3 regions of the Gryllotalpicola daejeonensis genome follow, and region 2 is predicted to be linked to each of the others. Evidence: predicted binding sites of a transcription regulator. Region 2 holds the regulator's gene; each other region holds the start of a gene.
What was found. The regulator LexA, encoded in region 2, represses DNA repair genes until DNA is damaged. The targets are predictions, from matches to a motif close to TCGAACANNTGTTCGA.
Positions count from the first base shown of each region.

Region 1: ABD736_RS01650 (DUF222 domain-containing protein) is a predicted target of LexA. The motif match lies at 2,336-2,351, and genes of this name have one in related genera.
Region 3: ABD736_RS09535 (HNH endonuclease signature motif containing protein) is a predicted target of LexA. The motif match lies at 2,025-2,040, and genes of this name have one in related genera.

Region 1 is NZ_BAABBV010000001.1:322,322-327,078, forward strand. It holds gene uvrA (excinuclease ABC subunit UvrA) at 1-640, opposite strand, end outside; gene ABD736_RS01650 (DUF222 domain-containing protein) at 757-2,292, opposite strand; gene ABD736_RS01655 (ABC-F family ATP-binding cassette domain-containing protein) at 2,709-4,283, shown strand; gene ABD736_RS01660 (GNAT family N-acetyltransferase) at 4,300-4,757, opposite strand, start outside.
Region 2 is NZ_BAABBV010000002.1:20,779-25,535, reverse strand. It holds gene hflX (GTPase HflX) at 1-1,005, shown strand, start outside; gene ABD736_RS12995 (methylenetetrahydrofolate reductase) at 1,002-1,994, shown strand; gene lexA (transcriptional repressor LexA) at 2,016-2,717, opposite strand; gene ABD736_RS12985 (LysM peptidoglycan-binding domain-containing protein) at 2,946-3,356, shown strand; gene ABD736_RS12980 (histidinol-phosphate transaminase) at 3,398-4,522, shown strand; gene hisB (imidazoleglycerol-phosphate dehydratase HisB) at 4,527-4,757, shown strand, end outside.
Region 3 is NZ_BAABBV010000001.1:1,950,446-1,955,202, forward strand. It holds gene ABD736_RS09520 (adenylosuccinate synthase) at 1-459, shown strand, start outside; gene ABD736_RS09525 (lactonase family protein) at 462-1,535, shown strand; gene ABD736_RS09530 (chorismate mutase) at 1,590-1,928, shown strand; gene ABD736_RS09535 (HNH endonuclease signature motif containing protein) at 2,084-3,430, shown strand; gene ABD736_RS09540 (hypothetical protein) at 3,557-3,817, opposite strand; gene ABD736_RS09545 (hypothetical protein) at 3,928-4,068, opposite strand; gene ABD736_RS09550 (TetR/AcrR family transcriptional regulator) at 4,187-4,757, shown strand, end outside.

The DNA.
Region 1 (4,757 bases), on a different contig from region 2:
CGAGCCGGTCGACGATCACCGAGATGTCGTGCTTGTAGGACTTCTTGAGCGTCGGCGGCTCGGTCAGCGAGTGCTGCTCGCCGTCGACGAGCACGCGGGCGAAGCCCTTCGCTGCGAGCTCTTTGAAGAGGTCAACGAACTCGCCCTTCTTCTGCTTCACGACGGGGGCGAGCACCTGGTAGCGGGTGCGCTCGTCGAGCTCCATCAGCTGGTCGGCGATCTGCTGCACGGTCTGGCGCTGGATCTTCTCGCCGCAGACGGGACAGTGGGCGACACCGATGCGCGCCCAGAGCAGGCGCATGTAGTCGTAGATCTCGGTGATGGTGCCGACGGTCGAACGCGGGTTGCGGTTCGTGGACTTTTGATCGATCGACACCGCCGGGCTCAGGCCCTCGATGAAGTCGACGTCGGGACGGTCGACCTGGCCGAGGAACTGGCGGGCGTAGGCCGACAGCGACTCGACGTAGCGGCGCTGGCCCTCGGCGAAGATGGTGTCGAACGCGAGCGAGGACTTGCCGGAGCCGGACAGGCCGGTGAACACGACGAGCGCGTCGCGCGGGATCTCGAGGTCGACGTTGTGCAGGTTGTGCACGCGCGCGCCGCGCACGCTGAGCTTGGCTCGCGAGTCGACCGGGTGCACGTGCCCGAACGCCGCGGAAGTAGTTGGGGACGTCACCTTTCGAGTCTAGATTCGACCACCGACATTGCGCTTTGAGCCCGGCATGTGTGCTCGCCGGCTCCAGGCAGAGTTCTCCGTCATGCGCTGGCTGCCTCTCGGCGTAGTTGGGTTTGGATTCCCGCTTTGGAGTGCAGGCGGATGGGGTCGCGCCCGGGCCACAGCAGCCAGTATTCGGATCCGCGTCGTTCAACTCGTGCTCCGTGGTTGTGGAGCATCAGGTGATGTCGCTTGCAGAACAGGGCGCCGTCGCGGGTTTCAGTCTTGTGATGCGCAGAATGCTCGCCCCATGGGTTGAGGTGGTGGGCTTCCGTGGCCTCTGGTGGCATGAGGCAGTCGGGCCACAGGCACCCGCCGTCGCGTTTGGCCAGGGCGCGCCGCTGGCGGCGGGTGAACAGGCGCTGGTCTTTGCCGACGTCGATGGCCTGGCCGGTCTCGTCGAACAGGATCGGGGTGAACCCGTTCCCGCAGAGCATGCGCAGTGCGTCCGTGGCGGTGATCGGGGACTCGGACCCGTCGATCCACGCGATGCCCTGGTCGGGGCCGGCGCAAGCCAGCCCGAAGGCGGTGCCGGGGCAGCTGCTGTGGTCGCCGGCGGCGTGCAGGGCCAGGATGTTCTGCGCCTTGCGCGCCTTCTGCAGCTCTTTCGTGGTCACCGCGATGGTCACCTGGGGGCGGTGGCGGGCCAGCAGCACGTTGCTCTCGGCCTGGCCGCCGCATTCGACCAGGTCCACGAGCGTGTCGGCCTGCAGCTGCTCGGTGGTGCGCGGGTCCTCGCCGAGTTCGCGGGCGCGTTCGATCGCTGCCTGGTCGCGGAAGCGCGGGCCGCCCAGCCGTGGGGAGAGCATCGTACGGATGGGGCCGTAGAAGCGGGCGTCGGATTCCGGGTCGAGGTCGATGTCGTAGTGCACCATGCCGTTTCGGCGCACGACGCGTGTGAACGACCGCTGCTGTTTGCGCTGCTCGGCCTCACGGGAGGCCGCCAGCGTGTCCAGCGACGCCCGGATGCGCTTGGCGGCGCGGCCGAGGTCTTCCGGGGTCCAGTGCCCCGACCAGCTGTCGCCGATCAGCTCCAGCGCCGCCCGGCGCCACTCCGCCGTCAGCTCGGGAAGGCGCGGGGCGCCCAGCTCGCGCCGGAGCGCGTCGCCCTGGGCGGCGCTCAGCCACCAGTTGCGCACCGCGACGCCGATCGGCGCATCCCACCCGCCGGGCAGCGCGCTCAGCAGCGCAAGCGACCGCTCCCCCGCCGCCACCGACTCGTCACCTGCCTCATGCACCGGCGCTACGGCCTGCGCCGTCTCCAAAAGATCACCGACCCTGATCAGCCGGGCCGCCTCATCACGGCTCACCCCGGTCAGGTTCTGCACCAACCCGAGACCGTCTTTGAAGCCGCGCTGCTGCGCCAGCCCCTCGGTGCCTAGCTCCCGCGCGGACTTGCGGATGATGTCGGCGGCCAGCAGTGCAATGGTCGTGCCGACACGAGCACGGATGCCGCCCAGAACCTGCGTCGCCCGCGCCTCCTCATCGGGCGACAAAACTGCCAGGTCATCGGCACACGGCAACGCCCCGGCGACCATGGCGGCCAGCCGGTCCAGCGAATCCAGCACCGAAGACATGCCACAAGGCTAGAACGCACCCCCGACATTCAAGGCCGGACAGCCGAATGTGTGTACAACTCGTCGCGTCGCCGCCTGTGCACGGCAAGACCCACAGAACGAGAGCTTCGGGCATCCGAGGGCAGGATGCTCGGCACCGGTCATCCGCCCTCCGCTGCGAGGCGCCGTGCGGTCTCCAGCCTGCTCGCGCGATGCACGACCCCCCCGCCAATGCATGCGCTCGACGAAGCATCCATGCCATAATCAACCGTTCCCGCGGATCACCCGCCATGCCAGGGAACAGGCAGAAGGATCAGGAATGACGGACAGCACCGGTTTCGCGACCACTCGCTGACACCGCTGCCTGCCCGCTCTTCGAAAGCACCGAGGCTCCGCCGTGTCGGCGTTCATCTTCGACACGAACCGGAGCCTTTTCCATGCCTTCTTCGCCCTCCGTCGTCCTGAACGACCTCACCTTCGCCTGGCCTGACGGCGAAACCGCCATCGACGGACTCACCGGCACCTTCGGCCGCGGCCGCACCGGCCTCATCGGTGCGAACGGCGCCGGAAAGTCCACGCTGCTGCGCTTGATCGCGGGCCGTCTCACGCCAACGCGCGGCACCGTGAGCATCACGGGAACGGTCGACTATCTGCCGCAGCATTTGACGCTCGATGCGGATGCCACGCTGGCCGACCTGCTCGGGGTGCGCGCCGTCGTCGACGCCGTGCGCGCCGTCACGCAGGGCGACCCCGACCCGGCGAACTTCGACCTCATCGGCACCGACGGCTGGGATGTCGAAGAGCGCGCCGCAGCGGAGCTCGCCGCGGCCGGCCTGCCCAGCGACCTCGACCGCCGTGTCGACGAGCTCTCCGGCGGCGAGGCGATGCTCGCCGGAGTCGTCGGCGTGCGGCTGCGCGGGGCATCCGTCGCCCTGCTCGACGAACCCACCAACAACCTCGACGGCGACGCGCGCGAGCGCCTCTACGACCTCGTGCGCGCATGGCGCGGCGCGCTCATCGTCGTCAGCCACGACACGGCGCTGCTCGAGCTGATGGATGACACGGCCGAGCTGCGCGGTGGCGGGTTGACCGTCTTCGGCGGCCCGTTCAGCGCCTACCGCGCCTGGCTCGAGGAACAGCAGGCGGCGGCGCGACAGGCGCTGGTCACCGCGAAGCAGAAGCTGCGGGCCGAGCAGCGCGACCGCATCAGGGCAGAGGCCAAGGTCGCGCGCAGCGCCGCAGACGGGCGCAAGAAGCGCGCAAACGGCGACTTCGGCAAGGCGATGTTCGACGCGATGAAGAACTCGGGCGAGAAGTCCGGTGCCAAGATCCGTGGGCTGCACGCGGGGCGGGAAGCCGAGGCGAAGGCCGCGGTCGAAGCCGCCGATCTGCTGGTGCGCGACGACGACCGCATCAGCGTCGATCTGCCGGACCCCGGCGTCGCCCGTGGCCGCCGAATCGCCGCGCTTCCGAGCAGCGATGGCCGCGACTACGTGCTACAGGGACCCGAGCGCGTCGCGCTCACCGGACCGAACGGCGTCGGCAAGACGACGATGCTCGAGCGGCTGGTCGGAGGCGAGGGCCTGCTCACCGAGCGCGTCGCGTATCTGCCCCAGCGCATCGACACCCTCGATGAGCACGCCACGGTGCTCGCGAACGTCGCACAGGCTGCGCCGAACACGACGACCGGCGAGCTGCGCAATCGCCTCGCGCGCTTCCTGATCCGCGGCGACGCCGTCGACCGCCCCGTCTCGAGCCTCTCGGGCGGCGAGCGGTTCCGCGTGGGCCTCGCGCGGCTGCTGCTCGCCGACCCACCCGCGCAGCTGCTCGTACTCGACGAGCCGACCAACAACCTCGATCTCGACTCGATCGACCGTCTGGTCGAGGCGCTCACCGCCTACCGCGGCGCGCTGCTCGTCGTGAGCCATGACCGGGGATTCCTGGAGCGGCTGAACCTCGACGTGGAGCTGCGGCTCGAGGCATCCGGTCGCCTCTCACAGCGAGCGACGTGAGCGGCACCGGCAGCGCTCAGTGCAGCGCCGCGGCGAGCTCGCCTGCGGTGAGCGGGCGGAAGGCGTAGACGAGGCGGATCGCACGGGGGTCGGGGTTGCCTGCATCCGGCCCCCGGTGCACCGGCGTCATGCCGAGCTTCTCAGCGACGGCCTTCGACGCGAGGTTGTGCTCGAGCAGGTAGGCGACCACAGGCAGCTCGGGCCGCAGCCGCTCGGCGCGCTCGATGGCGCGTCGGCTGAGCTCGGTGGCGAATCCCCTGCCCTGCGACGCGGGCGCGAGGCGATAGCCGAGGTTCCAGACACCGCCGGGCAGCACGGAGCAGCCGCCGTAGCCGATGATCGCGTCGCTGCCGCGCTCGCGGACGACCCAGGTGTCGAGGCCGACAGCCCGCCAGCCGAGCATCCAGCCGCGCACGCGCGCCGCCGTCTGCGCCGGCTCGGTCGGGCGCAGGCTCGGGAAGTGCTGCCAGACGC
Region 2 (4,757 bases):
AAGGTGAAGGTCATCGACCGCACCGCCGTGATCCTCGACATCTTCAGCCAGCACGCCAAGAGCCGCGAGGGCAAGGCGCAGGTCGAGCTCGCGCAGCTCGAGTACCTGCTGCCCCGTCTGCGCGGGTGGGGCGAGTCCATGAGCCGTCAGGCCGGTGGCCAGGTCGGCGGCGCCGGAAACGGCATGGGGAGCCGCGGCCCCGGTGAGACCAAGATCGAGCTCGATCGCCGCCGCATCCACTCGCGCATGGCGAAGCTGCGCCGTCAGATCAAGGACATGAAGCCGGCCCGTGACGCCAAGCGCGCGAATCGCCGCCGCAACGAGGTGCCATCGGTCGCCATCGCGGGCTACACCAACGCGGGCAAGTCGAGTCTGCTCAACCGCATCACGCGTGCGGGAGTGCTCGTCGAGAACGCCCTCTTCGCGACGCTGGACTCGACGGTGCGCCGCTCGCAGACACTCGACGGCCGACCGTACACGCTGGCCGACACCGTCGGATTCGTGCGCAACCTTCCCCACCAGCTCGTCGAGGCCTTCCGCTCGACGCTCGAGGAGGTTCAGGACTCCGACGTGATCGTGCACGTCGTCGACGCCTCTCACCCCGACCCGGCGAGCCAGCTGCAGACGGTGCGCGACGTCATCGGCGAGGTGGGTGCGCGAGACATCCCCGAGCTCGTGGTGTTCAACAAATCCGATCTGATCGATGACGACACCCGCCTCGTGCTGCGTGGACTCGTGCCCGGCGCCGTCTTCGCGAGCGCCCGCACCGGCGAGGGTATCGACGAGGTGCTCGCCCGCATCGCGTACCTGATTCCCGACCACTCGGTCCCGATCGAGCTGCTCGTCCCCTACGAGCACGGCGAGATCATCGCGGCGCTCCACGATCACGGCCGCGTGACCTCGCAGAGCTACACCGAGCAGGGCACGCGCATCTCGGCGCTCATCGACCCGAGCCGCGTCGCGCCGTTCGAGCCGTATCGCCTCGAGGCGGCTCCGCGCGCATGAGGAAGGTGCCGTTCTCGTTCGAGCTGCATCCCGCCCGCTCCGAGCACATCGCGAAGCAGCTGCCCGACCGCATCGCGCGCCTCGTCGCCGCGGGGCCCGAATTCGTCTCGGTGACCTACGGCGCGGGCGGTTCGTCGCAAGACGCATCGCTGGACGTGCTGAAGCACGTGATCGAGAACCACCCCGGAGTGCGGACCATGGCGCACCTCACCTGCGTCGGGTCGACGGTGCAGCACGCGCACGAAACCGTGCGGACCTTCATGGATGCCGGCGTGCACAGCTTCCTCGCCGTCCGCGGTGATCTGCCCGTCGGCGCACCTGAGGATGCCTTCCCCGGCGACATCCGCACAGCAGCCGAACTCGTCCAGCTGATCCATGCAGTCCAGAACGAGCGCAGGCCGTGGCGCGAGGTCGCGGTTCCGGGCACGCCGGGAATCACGGTCGACCGCGACGGGCGCGAGCGCGCGGCCATCGCCGTCGCCGCGTTCCCGAACGGACACCCGTCCTCCCGCTCCTGGCAGCAGGACATCGACACGCTGCTCGCCAAGCAAGCTGCCGGCGCCAACCTCGCGATCTGCCAGATGATCTTCCACGCCGAGGACTACTTCCGCATGGTCGACGCCGCGCGCGCCGCCGGTGTCGAGCTGCCGATCCTGCCCGCGATCACGCCCGTGACGACACCGGCGGGACTGGCGCGCAATCTCGAGCTCTCGGGCGAGCAAGCACCGGCCGACTTCGCCGTGGCGCTCGAGGTCGAGCCGACCGAGGCCGGTCGGCGCGAGATCGGCATCGACTTCGCCGCGAAGCTCACCGAGCGCCTCATCGAAGGCGGGGCGCCAGGCATCCATCTGTACACGCGGAACATGCACGAGGTACCCCTCGCCGTGCTTGCGCGCGTCGGCCTCATCGACGACGCGCGCTATGCGCAGTTGATCGCGCCCGAGTTCACGAGCGAGGCGCAGGCCATCGTCGGGGAGCCCGCCTCGTAGGCCCCCCGACGTGCTTGAGCGTCAGACCGCGCGCAGAACGGCGACGACCTTGCCGAGGATGACCGCCTCGTCGCCCACGATCGGCTCGAAGGCCGAGTTGCGCGGCAGCAGCCAGGTGTGGCCGTCACGCTGACGGAACACCTTCACCGTGGCCTCGCCCTCGAGCATCGCGGCCACGATCTCGCCGTTCACGGCGTCCTGCTGCTGGCGCACGACCACCCAGTCGCCGTCGCAGATCGCGGCGTCGATCATCGATTCGCCGGCGACCTTGAGCATGAACAGGTCGCCGTTGCCGACGAGGCGGCGGGGGAGGGGGAACACCTCTTCCACCTGCTGGTCGGCGGTGATGGGGATGCCTGCGGCGATGCGCCCGACGAGGGGAACGAGCATCGCGTCGCCGACGGGCGCCTTGGTCTCGAAGTCGTCGGTCTGCTCGGCCGGTGACGGAGGGTCGATGAGGATCTCGAGCGCGCGTGGCCGATTCGGGTCGCGGCGCAGGTAGCCGGAGAGCTCGAGCTGGTTGAGCTGGTGCGTCACGCTCGACAGTGAGGCGAGACCGACCGCGTCGCCGATCTCGCGCATGCTCGGCGGGTAGCCGCGCGCGGCGAGCGACTTCTTGATCACGTCGAGGATCGCGAGCTGCTTGTCGCTGAGGTTCTTGCGGCGGCGGGTACGGCGCTTCGGTGCAGCGCCGGTGTCGGCGCTGACGGCATCTGTGGTCACGTCAAATCCCCAATGTCAGTGGTCGCTGGTTGCATTTCCACCAGTGAGCCACACACTAGCGACAAACCCCCTCTGTGTAGGGGATTTGTTCGAGCGAGTCGCCGAAACCGGTGGATAAGTTCGTGAATCATGCGGGGCTTGCATCAAGTTTAGATCGAAGATAGGTTCGTAAGCGTCCGAAATATCGAACAGGCGTTCCGAACCAGGTGACGAAGGTTGAGGGTTGAGATGAGCAGCTTCACTGTTCACACGTCCGCGAGGGCAGCGTTCAACGTGCGACGGCCCGTCGGCACGCCGGCGCATCCCGGCCCGGCGGTTCGCTCGCGACTCCGTGTGACCCGGCGCGGCAGGCTCGCGCTGGTCGCGCTGGCGTCGGCGCCTCTGCTGGCCGCCGCGCTCTGGTTCGGCGTCAGCACCGGGGCCGCGTCCGCGCAGGCGCCGTCGGCGGCGACCGCACACGGCAGCGTCGAGCACGTCACTGTCGCGCAAGGTGAGTCGCTGTGGCAGATCGCCGAGCGTGTCGCCCCTCACGCCGACCCGCGTGAAGTGATCGACGCAATCGTTGACATGAACGGGCTGCAGAGCACCGTCGTGACGCCCGGCGAATCGCTCGCGATCCCCGCGCAGTACGCGAGGTAGCTCAAGCGGAGGCCTGTCAAGGCGCCGCCTACGATAGAGGCGTGACGTCTCTCTCAGACCTCCCGATCCGTGACGACCTGCGCGGCCGTGAGCCGTATGGCGCGCCGCAGAAGCATGTCAGGGTCGAGCTGAACGTCAACGAGAACACTCACCCCATCCCCGACGACGTGCAGGCCGACGTGCTCGAGCGGCTCGCGAAGGCTGTGAGCGGCGCGAATCGCTACCCCGACCGCGAGTTCGTCGAGCTGCGCGACGCGCTGGCCGGCTATCTGGGCCACGGCCTGACGCGCGACAACCTCTGGGCGGCGAATGGTTCGAACGAGATCCTGCAGCAGCTGCTCCAGGTGTTCGGTGGCCCGGGCCGCACTGTGCTCGGCTTCGCGCCGACATACTCGATGTATCCGCTGCTTGCCTCCGGCACCGGCACCGAGTGGGTCGCGGGCGACCGAGACGCCGATTATGAGCTGTCGGCTGAGCGAGCCGCCGACTGGGTGCGCCGCACTCAGCCTGACGTGGTGATCCTGTGCTCGCCGAACAACCCCACGGGCACGCCTCTGTCTCTCGACGTCGTCGAGGCGGTCTACGAGGTGGCGCCCGGCATCGTGATCGTCGACGAGGCATATGCCGAGTTCTTCCCGGCCGGTGAGCCGAGTGCGCTCACGCTGCTGCCTGGTCGTGAGCGCCTCGTCGTCTCGCGAACGATGAGCAAGGCGTTCGCCTTCGCGGGCGTCCGACTCGGGTACCTCGCGGCAGACCCCGCCATCGCCGACGCGCTCCGCCTCGTCCGGCTGCCGTACCACCTGTCCGCGCTGACGCAGGCGGCGGCGCTTGGGGCGCTCGCCCACGCGCGCGAGATGCTCGCGATGGTCGACGAGATCAAGGTGCAGCGCGACCGCATCGTCACCGAGTTGACGGCGCTCGGGTTCCACCCCTACCGCACGTGGTCCAACTTCGTCCTCTTCGATCGCGTCGCCAACCCGCGCGAGGTGTTCGACGAGCTGCTGGCGGAGGGCATCATCATCCGTGAGATGGGCATCCCGAACAGCCTCCGCGTCTCCGCGGGAACCGAGTCTGAGACGAGCGAGTTCCTCGACGCGATGGCTCGCTACGTCGAGCGTCACGGCAGCCCGCTCGCGGAAACATCCGAGCGCGCCCCAGTAGGCTGAGCGCATGACCGCAGGCCCCCGCACCGCCTCCATCACGCGAGAGACCAGTGAGTCGCGCATCGAGCTGAGCCTCGACCTCGATGGCACCGGGCGCAGCGACATCCAGAGCGCTGTGCCGTTCTACGACCACCTGCTCACGGCCTTCGCCAAGCACTCGCTCACCGACCTCACCGTTCGCGCGACCGGCGACACCCACATCGACGTCCACCACACCGCCGAAGACACCGGCATCGTC
Region 3 (4,757 bases), on a different contig from region 2:
TTCCCGACCGAGCTGTTCGACGAGTGGGGCGACTTCCTCGTCGAGAACGGCCACGAGTTCGGCACCACCACGGGCCGCCGCCGCCGCCCGGGCTGGTACGACGCGCCGATCGCGCGCTACGCCTCGCGCGTCAACGGCCTCACCGACCTCGTGCTGACGAAGCTCGACGTGCTCACCGGGCTCGAGAAGATCCCCGTGTGCGTCGCGTACGACGTGGACGGCGTGCGCTTCGACGAGGTCCCCGTCTCGCAGTCCGACTTCCACCACGCGAAGCCGATCTACGAGGAGTTCCCGGGCTGGAGCGAAGACATCTCGGGCGCCCGCACCTTCGAGGAGCTGCCGCAGACCGCGCAGGACTACGTGCTTGCGATCGAGCGACTCTCGGGCTGCCGTATCTCGGCGATCGGGGTCGGGCCCGAGCGCGACGCGATCATCGTGCGTCACGACCTGATCGGCTGACGGTGGCCGCGTCGGTCTGGCTGGGCGGCTACACCCCCGACATGGACGGCGTCGGCGAAGGCATCCTGCACGCCTCCGTCGAGGCAGACGGCATGCTGACCGAGGTGAAGCTCGCGGCGGCTACCCCGAGCCCGAGCTTCGTGGCGCAGCATCCGTCTCTGCCTGTGCTCTATGCCGTGGGCGAGAAGGACGCGACGTTCCGCGCGTTCTCAATCGGCACGGGCGGCGCGCTCGCGCCGCTCGGCGAGCCGGTCGCGGCAGGCGAGGCCGCCTGCCACATCGCGATCGACCCGGACGGGCGCTTCGCGGTGGTCGCGTGCTGGGGCTCCGGCGAGGTGCTCGTGTACGCGCTCGATGCGCAGACGGGCGCGATTTCGGGGCGAACGGATGCCTCGGCCGCGCTCGACCCGTACGCGGGCGTGCCCGAGACCGAGATGGTCGCGCCGCGCCCCGACTATGCCCCGCGCGTGAGCAGGGCGCACTACACGCAGTTTCTCGCCGACGGGCGGGTGCTCACGATCGACCTGGGATTCGACCTGGCCCGCGTGTGGCGGTTCGACGCGGCGTCGGGGGCGCTCGAGCTCGACTACCAGGTGGTCTTCCCCTATGGGGTGGGGCCACGGCACGTCGCTGCCGCCTCTGACGGGCGGCTCTATGTGATCTGCGAGTACGCGGTTTCTGTGTTCGTTCTGGCGCCGGGGGCCGACGGGCGGTATGCGATCGCGGGGTCGTCGCCGTTGCGGTCGGTGCCGCGCGAGGCGGGGGAGTACGCGGCGCACCTGTCGCTGTCTGACGACGAGACGCTGCTGTACGCCACCGTGCGGCGCTCGAATGTCGTGGCGGTGCTCGCCGTGGGCGCGCCGGGCGCGGGCGAGGCGCCGCGGCCCGTCGCCTCGGTGCCATCGGGCGCCGATTGGCCACGTCACCACTTCGTGCAGGGGTCGCGGCTGTACGTCGCGAACCAGCTCGGCGGCGAGGTGACTGTGTTCGCGCTCGGCGCCGACGGGGTGCCCGGCGAGATCGTGCAGCGCGTGCCTGCCGGCTCGCCGACCGCGGTGGTGCCGGCTTTCCTGTGATGGGTGGCGCTGTGCGGCATCCGGTCGCCCTGATTTCGCCCTAGGGTTTCAGTCATGTGCCCCACCGAACCCGACAGCGCTGAGGCTGCGTGGCAGAAGCTGCTGCGGATCCGTCAGAGCATCGACAACATCGACGCCGCCCTGATTCACCTGCTCGCCGAGCGGTTCAAGTTCACGCAGGAGGTCGGCGTTCTGAAGGCCGAGTTCGGCCTGCCTGCCGCCGACCCCGAGCGCGAGCATCGGCAGATCGCGCGGTTGCGCGAGCTGGCGCTCGAGAGCAACCTCGACCCCGAGTTCGCCGAGAAGTGGTTCAACTTCGTCGTGAATGAGGTGATTCGTCACCACATTCGCGCGGGCGCCGAGGGTGAAGAGCGGGAGTCGCCTGAGTTGTAGCGGGCTGGTCTGGTGGCGCGTGCGGCGCAAGCTGGGCGCACGGATGCCTCGGGCTGTGGGGCTGGGTGTGGAGAAGTTGGCCCTTCCCGCGGACATGTGAATAAGTGTTCTATTATTTCCTAGCGATTGTCGGATGCTTGGCGTAGTCTTGTTCTATGTCGAAGGTCGGGTCTGCCGCGTGCGGGGCGCTTGCGCGTCTTTCTGCTGTGCTGCCGGTGGATCCTGCGGTTTTGACGGATGGGCAGTTGGTGCGGCTGGCGGAGGATCTTGCCGCGGTGCACCGACACCTGGATGCGATGGAGCTGGCGGTGGCCGGGGAGGTGCAGCACCGCTCGGACCCCGAGGCGCCGGACTCCCTGGCGCGCCGGTTGGGGTTCAAGACCGCCGCCGGGGCGATCCAGGGTCTGACGAAGTCCTCGGGCAAGGAAGCTCAGAAGCTCGTCGCCCAGGCGACCGAGTTGAAGAAGCTGCCGGCCGTGGAGGCCGCGGTTCTGGACGGGCGCATCGGCCGGGAGGCGGCCGCGGCGATCAGTGGGGAGTTGCAGAAGGCCGCCGGGAAGGATCTCGGCCGCGCCGACGCCGTTCAGGTGGCCCTGGTCGAGGCGGAGCTCGTCGAGCTGGCCACCACGGCCGGTGCCGACGAGGTGAAAGCACGAGCCGCCGAGAAGGCCGCACTGCTCGATATCACGGCCGTGGAGGATCAGGCGCAGAAGGCGATGGCGCAGCGGTACTTCTCCATCGGCCCGACCGTCGACGGCGCTGCGAAGGTGTCCGGTCTGCTTCCGGCTGGGCATGCGGCCGTCGCACGGGGGCTGTTCGACGCGTTCATCAACCCGAAGGGGAGGAAGACCGTCACCTTCGCCCCCGCCGACGAGGTCACGCCTGAGGACTCGCGCACGGCGGGGCAGAAGCGGGCGGACCTGTTCCGGGATATCTGCGCCTCCCAGGCCCGCTCGGCTGAGGTGCCGGAGATGGGCGGGGACCACCCCACCGTGTGGATCTCCACCACGGTGAAGGAGCTTCATTCGGGTGAGGGGTTGGCGTTCTACGCCGGCACCCCCGAACCCGTCCCCGTCTCAGAGGCCGAGCAGGCCGCCTGCACCGGCGGGATCCAGACGGTGATCTTCGGCGACGACGGGCAGGTGCTGCGCCTCGGGCGCAGCGTGCGCGGGTTCACGAGGCGCCAGCGGCGCGCGATCGCCCTGCGGGACGGCGGCACCTGTGTGATCCCGGGGTGCAGTGTCCCGGCGCAGTGGTGCGAGGTCCACCACGTCATCAGCTACAAAGACGGCGGCAACACCGACCTCGACAACGGGGTGCTCCTGTGCTGGTTCCACCACCACGAAATCGACTCCGGGCCCTGGCAGATCCGCATGACGGGCGGAACCCCAGAAGTGCGCTACGCCCACGGCGGCCGGGTCATCGACTGGGCACCCGCAGGCAACGGCACAGCCGCACGACTCAGAGCACAAGCCGGCGCGCAAGAACCACCCGGCCCGTAGGCCGATTCTGAGCGGTCTCGTAGCGCGCCGGCCTGGGCGAGAGCGCGAGGAGAATTGCCTGGCATCCGCGCCGACTCAAACCGCATGCTTCATCCGTCCGCGTGGCGTTACGCGCTGCGGCGCTGTTCAGGCAGGGTGGGTGAACGAGACCGGCTTTCCAACGGACTTTGCGTACGCGATCTCCTTGCGGGTCGACTGCCCGATGTAGCCACCCGGGTTGACGACAAGAACGCGGTCAGCCATCTCGATCTTGCGCAGGTGCAACGCACTCAACGCCGCCCTCTGCGCTTCCGAGATCGGCGCGTCCACTTCGCCTGGCGCGATGACAACCGCGCCAGCGAGCGTCAGATCGCGGTTTGCCGCGCGCATCTCGGGCGTGAACCGCACGGAACCGCAGATGCACACGATCTCAGGCCGGTCGGCCCCACCTGTGTTGGCCCCAGTGCGAGGAACGAGAGCAGGGTCGACGCGACTCATGTGCTCATCCTGGCGGACTCCTAGTCGGAGCTCTTCAGGATGATCGCCTCCGTCGGCGGTGCCGCTGAGATGCGGCGCTCCTGATCTTCGGAACCACGTGCTGCCTGCTCGGACTGGTCCTCTGCGTTCTTGGTCTCTCGTTCTTCGGGTTCGTCCGTCATTCCGCAATGGTAGTGCTGTGCGCTCCCGCCGAACCGGAGACACAGGCAGCGCCCCCGAGTTCCCGGCTCGCGCCCGGATGCTTCACACCTCGGTGAAGCAATGCACTACTGTCACTCCATGCCAGACCCGAGAAAGCGAGCCCCGCGCAAAGACGCCGAGGCCAATCGCGAAGCCATTCTCGACGCGGCGACCGTACTGCTCATGCAGGACCGCAACACTCCGCTCGATCCGATCGCCCGACAAGCCGGCCTCACTCGACGCACCGTCTACAGCCACTTCGCCGGACGAGATGAGCTCATCGACGCCGTCCTCATTCGCGCAGCCGCCCGTCTCACCGCCGAACTCGACCCGATCAGCCACCCCGACCCCCGCGTCGAGCTCGCCCTGCACGGTTCGCGCCTCTGGGCGGAGAGCGAAGACGTCAGGCTACTGACGCGCCTCGCGGGCTACGGCGGGCACCGCGATCAGGTCGCACGCATGCTCGAGCCGGTTCGGCTGCGCCTGCGCGAGACGATCGAGCGTGGCATCGAGAGCGGCGCGCTGCGCGACGACATCGAAGCGGGCTCCCTCGCGCGCCTCATCGAATCCACCGCGCTCTCCGTGCTGTCAGAAGCCGGGCGCACCTTCCTGCCGCCTGCACGCGGTCACGTCCTCGTGATCTCGTGCGTGCTCGGAATCGCCGGACTCG